3 regions of the Paenibacillus medicaginis genome follow, and region 1 is predicted to be linked to each of the others. Evidence: riboswitches for the same ligand, from Rfam matches in the RefSeq annotation. Region 1 holds a riboswitch; each other region holds the start of a gene.

Region 1 (3,277 bases):
ATAACCGAGCTGCGCTATTGCCCGGCGATTATTTCAGATCGGACCTGTCATATTGTGGGCTGGAACCTTGCAGCTGCTTATGTATTTCTTGATTTTGAGCTGATTCCCCGGGAAGAACGCAATATGATCGAATTGCTCTTTTCGCGCAGGGAGTTCAAAAGATTGGCGGTGAACTGGGAGCATTTCGCCAGCGGTTATCTTGCGATGTTCCGTTCGTACTATGGCCAGTATGTGGAAGACGAATGGTATGATCATTTTCTGGAGGAGATGAAGAAGCGTTTTGCAGATTTTGAGCAAATGTGGGAGCAGAGCCGAGTGAGCTACGCGCCGGAGGTGCATCTGGAGTTCAGACATGCCAAGGCGGGCAAGATGGTATTCGAGCTTACGTCGCTGCAGGTTTATGGCGAGCATGATCTGCGCTGCAGCATCTATACACCGGATACAGGCACGGAAGAGAAGTTGAAAAAATTGATGAATGAGCAGGGGGCAGAAATGCAGATAAGATAAAGCCCTCAGATAATTATCTCGTTGCGGTGAAGAAAAAAGACACAATTCCTTTTATGAGGTGTAATGAAATGGCATTGCAAAATAATAAGAAAATACACTATTGTTTGTCTTATGCCAAAACAATAGCACTCCTATTTGAAGGAGGCATATCCGTCGTCAAGCATGAACACTCCCGTTAATAGCTCTGGCTTCATCCAATGAAATCATATATACAGCATCAGCTATTTGCTTTGGATCCATCAATGTGTTGCTTGCCGGCTGCGAGAATTCCATAAGCCGTACCATGCTGATTTATACTAATCGTCTTATGGTATTCCTCCAGATTCATATTTGCTAGCGATGGTATTAAGGGATCATACCCGGCGTTATTAAACATCACATCAATACTGCCATAAGTTTCAACAGCTGCTTCAACCAAGGCTTCGATCTCCTCGTATTTTATAGCATCTGTCCTTACGAAAATCGCTTCTCCTCCATTTGCCTTAATGGTTTGAACAACGGCTTGACCATGCTCCTCGCTGCGACCAGCTATAACGACTTGGTCTTCTTCCTGTGCAAACTTATAAGCAGTGTATTCTCCTATTCCACGTGTTCCTCCAATGATAACAGCTACTCTCTTATTACTCATCGGGAACTCCTTCTTGAATATTCTGACATACATCTTCATGATTCCTCAATTAGCGAACAAAGGAAATACCCAATTCTGGGTATTTCCTTTGTTTAAGTCGGTTTCTATACTTATTTGTAAGCTGGTATAGAGAATTACTACACCAATCGACAATTTTATGTATTTCATACAATTTCATATTTCGTACGATAATAGTAAACCCACTGAAAGGTGGCGACGCAAAGCTATAGGGGCTAAGGTGAGATCGTAGATCACTATGCCAGCCAGTTGCCGAATACGACGGGAGCCTCCGTCTATTTTGTTATGGCAATCATAATAATAGACGGGGCTTTTTCATTTTCCCATTAGCTTCCGGATTCGGCAGCAGCGGTGAATAGGAGATCGATTTCAGTATAAATCACTTATTCTTAGAGGGAAGAAGGGAAAATAATGGACCAAAGAATATTGCTGGAAGTAAATGATCATTTTCCTAATATTCTCAGCATGTCTGAATTTAAAGAAAGGTTGATTGAACGAAAAGAAATCCTGCATTTACTGCAAGAGGAAACCAGGAGTATGAACGACATGCTGTCGATACCCTTTTTACTTGTGATTGCGAATCCGGATGGAACCATTGTCGATTATTACGGTACCGATTCGTTAAAAGGTTATTTTGAAAGAAATAATATAAGAAACGGCACATCATTCGCGATGGAATACTTAGGAATAAATGCCATATCATTATCCATGGAACATCAAGCGGTTTCTGTCGTCATTGGAGACGAGCATAGCAACAAATTGTTTGCCGAGTTGTCCTGGGTTTGTACGCCCATTCGAATAAAAAATGTTATTATAGGCTATCTTAGTCTCTGTTTTCACTATTTTCATGAGGTTACATTTGCACTGCCCCTCATTGAACATCTGGCAAGGAATATTGAAGAAAAATTACCTCAAAAGGACCCCGTTCTACAAAAAGAACTGACCTATTCTCTCTTTGATCAATATGAACTGACAAACCGTGAGAAAGAAATCGCCTATGGGTGGCTGGAGAATAAAAACGTACCTGAAATTGCGGATATTTATGGGATCAGTGAAAGCACGGTCCGTACTTTTATCAAAAAAATCTATGCAAAAACGAGAGTCAATCATAAAGGGGCTTTTCTTAAGAAATTTTCATAACACACAGAAATACACACAGAAATACATAAGCATAAAATGCCCTTTTATAGGTATTTTTGTTTGTTAAAAAATATATTCCCCTCATCCTAAAGCGAGTAGCTTGGGATGAGGGGAAGTATCAGTTCTATTTATACCAAAACAACAGCATTCTTATTTAAAGGAGGCATGTCCGTCGTCAAGCATGACAACACTAAGTCCGTGTCAACGAAACCCGGTGCTACTGCAACGACTCTGATACCGTAAGGGGCGTATTCGAGCGCCGCAGATTTTGTCATCATGTTGACTGCTCCTTTGGTCGCGTGATATGGAAAGGTTCCAGGGCTTGCCAAATATCCGAATACAGATGAGTTGTTGTTGATGATGCCCCTCTTATTCAGTTCTATCATTTTCTTGCCAGCTGCGAGAATTCCATAAGCCGTACCATGCTGATTTACATTAATCGTTTTATGGTATTCCTCTAGATGCATATTTGATAATGATGGTATTAAGGAACCATACCCGGCGTTATTAAACATCACATCAATACTGCCGTAAGTTTCAACAGTTGCTTCAACCAAGGCTTCGACATCCTCGTATTTTGAAGCATCTGTCCTTACGAAAATCGCTTCTCCTCCGTTTGACTTAATGGTTTGAACCACGGCTTGACCATGCTCCTCGCTGCGACCGGCTATAACGACTTGGTCTCCTGCCTGCGCAAATTTATAAGCTGTGCACTCTCCTATGCCACGTGTTCCTCCAGTGATAACAGCTACTCTTTTACTACTCATCATGAATTCCTCCCTAAAATATTCTGACGAACATCTTCATGATTCCTCAATAATCGAATAAAAGAAATACCCAATTATGGGTATTTTTTTTGTGAAGGTATAATTTTATAATCTGTGTAACGAAATGTTTAAGGAGAGGTGCCAAGGGAGGTGAAAAAACACAAAGCTGTGCCATCTGTCTCCTGAAATTCTTCTGAAAACGTCCGATCCAATTTGG
Region 2 (3,277 bases), on a different contig from region 1:
CGGTACCATTCACGTCGGTTAACACGACTTTTGTTAAAATGCTGTCCGTATTGTTGACCGGCGCTGGTGGGATATAGACGTCATCCGTGACTCCAACGTCTCCCGTCTCTCCATACACGGATTCCTGCACGTTTGACGGTGCATCGGCCGCATTAGCATTGACCACACTGCCCGTCCAGGCGGATACACCAAACAGCGATTGAAGCAGAAGCAGCAGCGCCACAACGATTCCACTAACTTTTTTCTTCATAATCTCTCCCTCAGTCTCTACATCACCCTCGTAATGTTCGGTTCCGATCCTGCTGCCGTGCGCAAATCAGAGTATCTATACTCCATTGAATTGTATGCCGTTAAGAGACCTCCCAGTCCATCACCTCCGCATATTTCTAATGGCGCACAATTCATCGTTCCTGTTTTTCCCACCAGAACCAAATGGGCTTCTTGCATTATAACTGCCCGATCTCTACAATTTCTCTACAAACTCAAATAAGCCTTGGACATTTGTCCAAAGCTTAGATTAATTGTATTATATTTAGTAATATTTGGATACCGAGTAGCGAGCGGCATCCTTTATCATTTTGAAGTCGGCTCCTTTGGCTTTCCAGCTCGCATCGACCGTTGTATCAATGGTTACCCACTTCCCGTTCAAATAAACTTCATTCCAGGCGTGGTAAACATCGACGTATTCCGATGTTCCCATATCAAGCTTGGCCGGAATGCCGATGCTCCGCAGCATGGAAGCGAATAAGGAGGCATAATCGTAGCACATCCCTTTCTGTCCTGCAATCGTACGGTTGATATTGGGAAGGTAGTCCGTCAGATCACTGGTTGCAAGTGCCTTGTCGTATCTGATCGTACCAACAATATATTCATAAATAGCCTGCACTTTTTCCTCGTCAGATTGAGCAGACCGGGTCAGCTTCTTTGCAAGCTGAGCAGCCTTGTCCTGTTCGCTCCAATTGATATTTTGTACAGAGCCCAGAAACACTTTGCTATTGTTCGTCAGTTGAAGCGTAACGGGCGCTTCCTGAACGATTTTATATTTGGTACCGCTGATCTGTTCCAGTACGGTAACCATATAATCACCGTTGCCCATCTGCAGCGGAAATGCTTCCTGCCGTTTGTTCGGCGAAAGCATATATGTATATTTGTCCTGACCTTTTGCAATCATGAGCTTCGTCTTCATGCCGGCTTTCACGTCATATCGAATAACGATCACACCACGGTCCAGCTGTTCCAAGCCCAGCCAATTTTGAGATTGGGTAGCTTGTACTAATGGAGCCCACAATAATAACGCAAAAAGTCCTACAATCGCGAATATTGCGTTGCGCATACTGTAAACTCCCTTCGGTAGCCAGGCTGCCATTGACATAACGTCAAGAAGGCCCTGTAGCTTTGCGTCCCAGTCTTTCGACAAGTTTGCCGTTATCGTGCTAGAGTTTCCAGATTTCAATATTTTTTTATCCAAATTAGAAAACAAAAAAAGCGTCTTCTTTTCGGTAGCTGGCTGCCATCTGACATTATCGTCAATTAGGCCCTATAGCTTTGCGTCCTCGCCTTTCGACAAGTTTGCCGTTATCGTGAGTAGCTTTTGTGAGACTATCTTACCAGACATCTCTATTTCTATCAAGAGAAAATTTACAAGATTCATTGATTTCTGCGCCCATTCGATGATCTTTTTCGATTCTCTCTCAGACCATAAGAGCAAGAATGAGGACGAAATAATAAAGCCTCCTTGATAAAATGAGTTCACCAAAGCCAAGGAGGCAGAAAAATGTCGGTCATTCAGGAATTCAATAATCTCCACAATTCAGAGGATCTATTATTTTTGGGTAATGCCTGGGATCTTTTATCAGCTTTAACTTTAGAGAAGGCCGGGTTTAAAGCCATTGGCACAACCAGTTGGGGAATTGCCAACTCGTTAGGATATGCGGACGGAGAGTTAATAAATTTTAGTCAAAATCTAGCAATCGTCAAAACCATTGCAGAGAATGTAAAAATACCGGTATCCGCTGATATTGAAGCAGGGTACAGCGAAAAATTGGATACGATTATTAATCATGTATTAAAAACGGCAGATGCCGGGGTTGCTGGCATTAATATTGAAGATTCCTTGAAAAAAGAGAAGGGGTTAAGGGATATAAAGGATCATTGCAGCCTCCTGACACGAATGAGGAACGAACTGGACAATCACGGATATAAGGATTTTTATATCAATGCCAGAACGGATACTTACTTTCAATTGGAAAACCCGTTTAATGAAACGATCAATCGGGCCAAGGCATATGTTGAAAGCGGGGCCAGCGGTATTTTTGTGCCGGGAATAACGGAGGATGGTGAGATTCAACAAGCTGCTGCTCAAATCAAAGCACCGCTCAATATATTGTCTTTGCCTAACCTGACAAGTTGTAATAAGCTGAAAGAGTTAGGCGTGAAGCGCTTCAGCTTTGGAAATGCCCTGTCAGACAAAATTATTGCTTGTTTAGAAGACAATGCGGCTAAATTATTGGAATTACAGGATACAGCTCATTTATATGAGAACTAGATCAGGAAGGCAGGCGATGAAAGAATGACCAATATAAATCTTTCATTTGATGAGATGTGGGAGAAAATCATTGCCTGTGACCGGAAATATGATGGATTATTTTATACAGCTGTGAAAACAACGAAAATCTACTGCCGTCCTTCCTGCAGATCCCGAAAACCCAAAAAAACAAACGTTGAGTTTTACCATAATATCAGTGAGGTTGAACAGGCTGGCTATCGTGCATGCAAAAGATGCCAGCCTGAAGTTGAACATTCTCCTCACAGTGAATTCGTTAAAAGTATTACGACGATTTTAGTGAATCAATATAAACAAAATTTGAAGCTGAATGATGTTGCGGAACAGGTCGGTTTAAGCCCCTTTTATCTTGAAAGGCTATTTAAAAAAGAAACATCAGAGACTCCGCGTACTTTTTTGGAAAAAGTGCGCATTGATAAAGCCGTACAGCTTCTTCAAACGACCAATATGACAAATCTTGAAATTGGTTATGAGGTTGGCTTTCAAAGTCTCTCTAATTTTTACAAAGTGTTTCGAAGCTTAAAAGGCTGCTCGCCAAGCGAGTTTCGTAAGATGAGTAAAGAACTCTAACCGGCGGGCTGGAGAGCCTGTCCACCTTATATCTTGGAGGTCCCTATATGAGCAGACTGCATATATTAGATTACCAATCACCCATTGGAATGGTTGAAATACAAGGAACAGAGCAAGCGGTTTATTCTATCCTGTTCACAGAAC
Region 3 (3,277 bases), on a different contig from region 1:
TCTGTCCAATGATTCCCGTTCCAAACAGTTTCTGAAAGTGTTGGAAAGCCCGGAAGGACATCCTGAGTCTATGGTGCAGCGTGTGTGGAGACAGCTGGGAGATACCGGAATGGCGGATTCCTCTTATATCGCTACTGGCAGAGCTCAGTTCGAAATGATTCAGAGTCAAATCGGGAGTGATGCCAGCATTATCGTGGAGCCTGAACGCAGGGATACCTTTCCGGCCATTGCGCTTACAGCCAGTTATCTGTACAGTGTCGCTGGCGCATCCCCGGATACGGTCATTGCGATCCTGCCGGTGGATCCGTATGTGGAGCAAACCTTCTTCCATACGGTGGCACGTATGGAATACACGCTGCAGGAAACGGGCGCCAATCTTGCTCTTATGGGTGTTGTCCCATCCTATCCGTCCGAAAAATACGGTTATATCATTCCGAAAGAAGGCTCGGCCGGAGCGGCAGGCTGCCTGCAGGTCAGTCATTTTCAGGAAAAACCGAACCGGGAGCAGGCTGAGCTTCTGATCGAGCGCAGCGCGCTCTGGAATTGCGGAGTTTTTGCCTTCCGTCTGGGGTATCTGCTGAAGATACTGGAAGGAAAGGGACTTCCGCTGAATTACGAAGAACTGCAGAAGCAATATCATATATTGCCTAAAATAAGCTTTGATTATGAAGTGGTGGAGAAGGAAGAGAACATTGTAGTGCTTCCTTATGACGGCTTCTGGAAGGATCTCGGCACCTGGAACACGCTGACAGAGGAAATGTCGCAGCGTCAGGTGGGCAAGGGAGTGATGACCGAGGATTGTGTGAATACAAACCTGATTAACGAACTGGACATTCCAGTTACTATTATCGGGGCCAGTGATCTGATCGTTGCGGCCAGCCCGGACGGCATTCTTGTAACCAACAAAGCGGAAAGCCCGCGGATCAAGGAAGTGCTGAAGGCTCACAATCAGCGGCCGATGTACGAGGAACGCCGTTGGGGGCATTACCGGGTGGTGGATTATGTGAAATATCCGGAGGGCAATGAAGTGCTCACCAAGCGGATTTGCATCGAGCAGGACAAAAATATCAGCTACCAGCTTCATCGGAAGCGGAGCGAAATATGGACGATCATCAGCGGCGAAGCGGAAGTGATTCTGAACGAGAAGCTGCATAAAGTAAAAGCTGGCGACGTGGTCCGTATTCCGGAAGGCACGAAGCACAGCATTTTGGCTGTAACCGATGTGGAACTGATTGAGGTGCAGACTGGTTCCGAACTGGTGGAAGAAGATATCGTTCGCTTTTGCATAGATTGGAACGACATCGCTTTGCATCAGTTCATTTCATAAGAAAATTCTATAATCTGATACAAAAACGCACAGGTTGCGTTTTTGTGCATATAAATGAAAAAAATGATGTAGTTTTACAGGTTATTTTGTAAAATATCCCGGAAAATTGGTTCTAGTATGAATCATATATTAATTTTTGGAAATTCCGAGTCGATATTCTAGGATAAGAGGGAGTTTCATAGCCTTCATAGAAAAATGGCAACCCTGCCGAAAGGCAGGTGTACGCAAAGCTAAAGGGCCTTACCCCTTAGAGGGCTGGCAGCCTGGCTACCGAGAGGGAGAGAATTGATGAAAACTTATTCTATGTATCGATTTTTTCAAAAATTGTTGCCTGTCATGCTTTTTTGTTCCCTGCTTCCATCGGGACTGTCCCGTGAACACTCTGCTGCCCAGGCTGCAGCAGCGCCGATTAATCCTGCTGCTTCAGCCGAGGCGCGCGAATTATATATGTATTTGTTCAATTTGGACGGAAGAGGAATGATTACCGGTCAGCATGATTATCTGGAAAGCCCTGATGAACTGAACATTGAGCTGAAGAACATCAGTGGGCAGTACGCCGGTCTGCACGGCTATGAGCTGGGTGCTGTTTCCAACCAGTCGACTGCGATGACCGAAGCCCAGCGCAGCAATGTTGTATATAGCGCCATGAATTGGCACAATACCGGCGGCATCGTTACGATGACCTTTCATCAGGCGCTTCCTGGTAAACCGTTGACCTGGTCCAATGTGCAGGCGAAGATCACCCAGGCGCAATTTAACAAGTATGTAACGCCAGGGACCAAGGAATATGCAAGGCTGATCGCAGATCTGGATCAGGTCGCGGTGTCCCTCGGCAAGCTGCGGGATGCGGGTGTGCCTGTTCTGTGGAGACCTTACCACGAAATGAACGGGGACTGGTTCTGGTGGGGAAACAAGAGGAACTTTGTTAAATTATGGGATATCATGTATGACCGATTTGTGAATGTCCACCAATTGAACAATCTGCTGTGGGTCTGGAATCCCAACGCTCCGAACGCTTGGGCTGCTCCTTATGCCAGTTCGTTCCCCGGTTTGTCCAAGGTCGATATTCTGGCTGCGGACATCTATGACAATGATTTCAGGCAGAGCTATTATGACGGCCTGCTGAATCTGGCTGGAAATAAACCGATTGCCATTGGCGAGCACGGTGAGATGCCTTCTGAGAGAGTGCTGTCGGCCCAGCCGAAATGGGTATACTCCATGACCTGGGGCAATATGCTTACACAAAACAATTCGAACCGTCAAATTTTTGCATACATGAATGAGGACAGAACGTTGACTAGGGATGAATTGATTGCCGACATGGCCGCTCCTCCTGAGGCCCCTCCTGTGGAGCCACCTGACTCTGCTCCTCCGGGAGCGCCGCCGGTCGGGGAAGAACCCGATCCGGAGCCTGAACCGGAACCTGTACCTGCCCCTGAGCCTGTTCCAGATACGGTAAACGAGGGACTGCACGCCGAATTCTTCAACAATATCAATCTAAGCGGGACACCTGTGCTTACACGCACGGATGCCAGGCTGGATTTCAACTGGCGCAGCTCCGCGCCGGATCCGGCAGTGCCTGCCGATCAATTCTCCGCACGCTGGACAGGCAAGGTAAAACCGGGGTACAGCGGTACCTATACTTTTACGACCATTTCCGACGACGGAATCCGAGTCTGGGTGGATGGGCAGTTGATTATTGACAGTTGGTTCAAGCAAAGCTGGACGGAACGCAAAGGGAGCATCAGCCTTACGGCAGATCAGCTCTACGACATCAAAGTGGAGTATTATGAAGGAACAGGTGATGCTATGGCACGCCTGATGTGGGAGAGCGGACAGGAGGCCAAAGCGGTCATTCCTTCAAGCGCTTTGTTCCATACTGCGGAATAGCTCTCTTGTTCCGGAGATGACTCTGTACAGAAAGTGTGGACAAGAACATGAAAAATGGGT

The links. A riboswitch is a leader RNA that binds a small molecule or an ion and turns the genes downstream of it on or off. The one in region 1 is predicted to bind cyclic di-GMP.
Region 2: it holds a riboswitch for cyclic di-GMP, as region 1 does, so the genes downstream of both, ACE5LO_RS12975 (transglutaminase-like domain-containing protein) here and ACE5LO_RS02365 (LuxR C-terminal-related transcriptional regulator) in region 1, are expected to answer to the same signal.
Region 3: it holds a riboswitch for cyclic di-GMP, as region 1 does, so the genes downstream of both, ACE5LO_RS24330 (glycosyl hydrolase) here and ACE5LO_RS02365 (LuxR C-terminal-related transcriptional regulator) in region 1, are expected to answer to the same signal.

What each region holds. Positions count from the first base shown of each region.
Region 1 covers NZ_JBHIRY010000001.1:399,874-403,150, reverse strand. The annotation lists gene ACE5LO_RS02375 (helix-turn-helix transcriptional regulator) at 1-507, shown strand, start outside; gene ACE5LO_RS02370 (SDR family NAD(P)-dependent oxidoreductase) at 725-1,135, opposite strand; cyclic di-GMP riboswitch class I at 1,319-1,410, shown strand; gene ACE5LO_RS02365 (LuxR C-terminal-related transcriptional regulator) at 1,565-2,293, shown strand; gene ACE5LO_RS02360 (SDR family NAD(P)-dependent oxidoreductase) at 2,422-3,060, opposite strand.
Region 2 covers NZ_JBHIRY010000011.1:12,037-15,313, reverse strand. The annotation lists gene ACE5LO_RS12980 (collagen binding domain-containing protein) at 1-250, opposite strand, end outside; gene ACE5LO_RS12975 (transglutaminase-like domain-containing protein) at 533-1,333, opposite strand; cyclic di-GMP riboswitch class I at 1,347-1,434, opposite strand; cyclic di-GMP riboswitch class I at 1,496-1,584, opposite strand; gene ACE5LO_RS12970 (isocitrate lyase/PEP mutase family protein) at 1,775-2,545, shown strand; gene ACE5LO_RS12965 (bifunctional transcriptional activator/DNA repair enzyme AdaA) at 2,570-3,133, shown strand; gene ACE5LO_RS12960 (methylated-DNA--[protein]-cysteine S-methyltransferase) at 3,181-3,277, shown strand, end outside.
Region 3 covers NZ_JBHIRY010000037.1:20,204-23,480, reverse strand. The annotation lists gene ACE5LO_RS24335 (sugar phosphate nucleotidyltransferase) at 1-1,327, shown strand, start outside; cyclic di-GMP riboswitch class I at 1,515-1,602, shown strand; gene ACE5LO_RS24330 (glycosyl hydrolase) at 1,616-3,217, shown strand; gene ACE5LO_RS24325 (hypothetical protein) at 3,265-3,277, shown strand, end outside.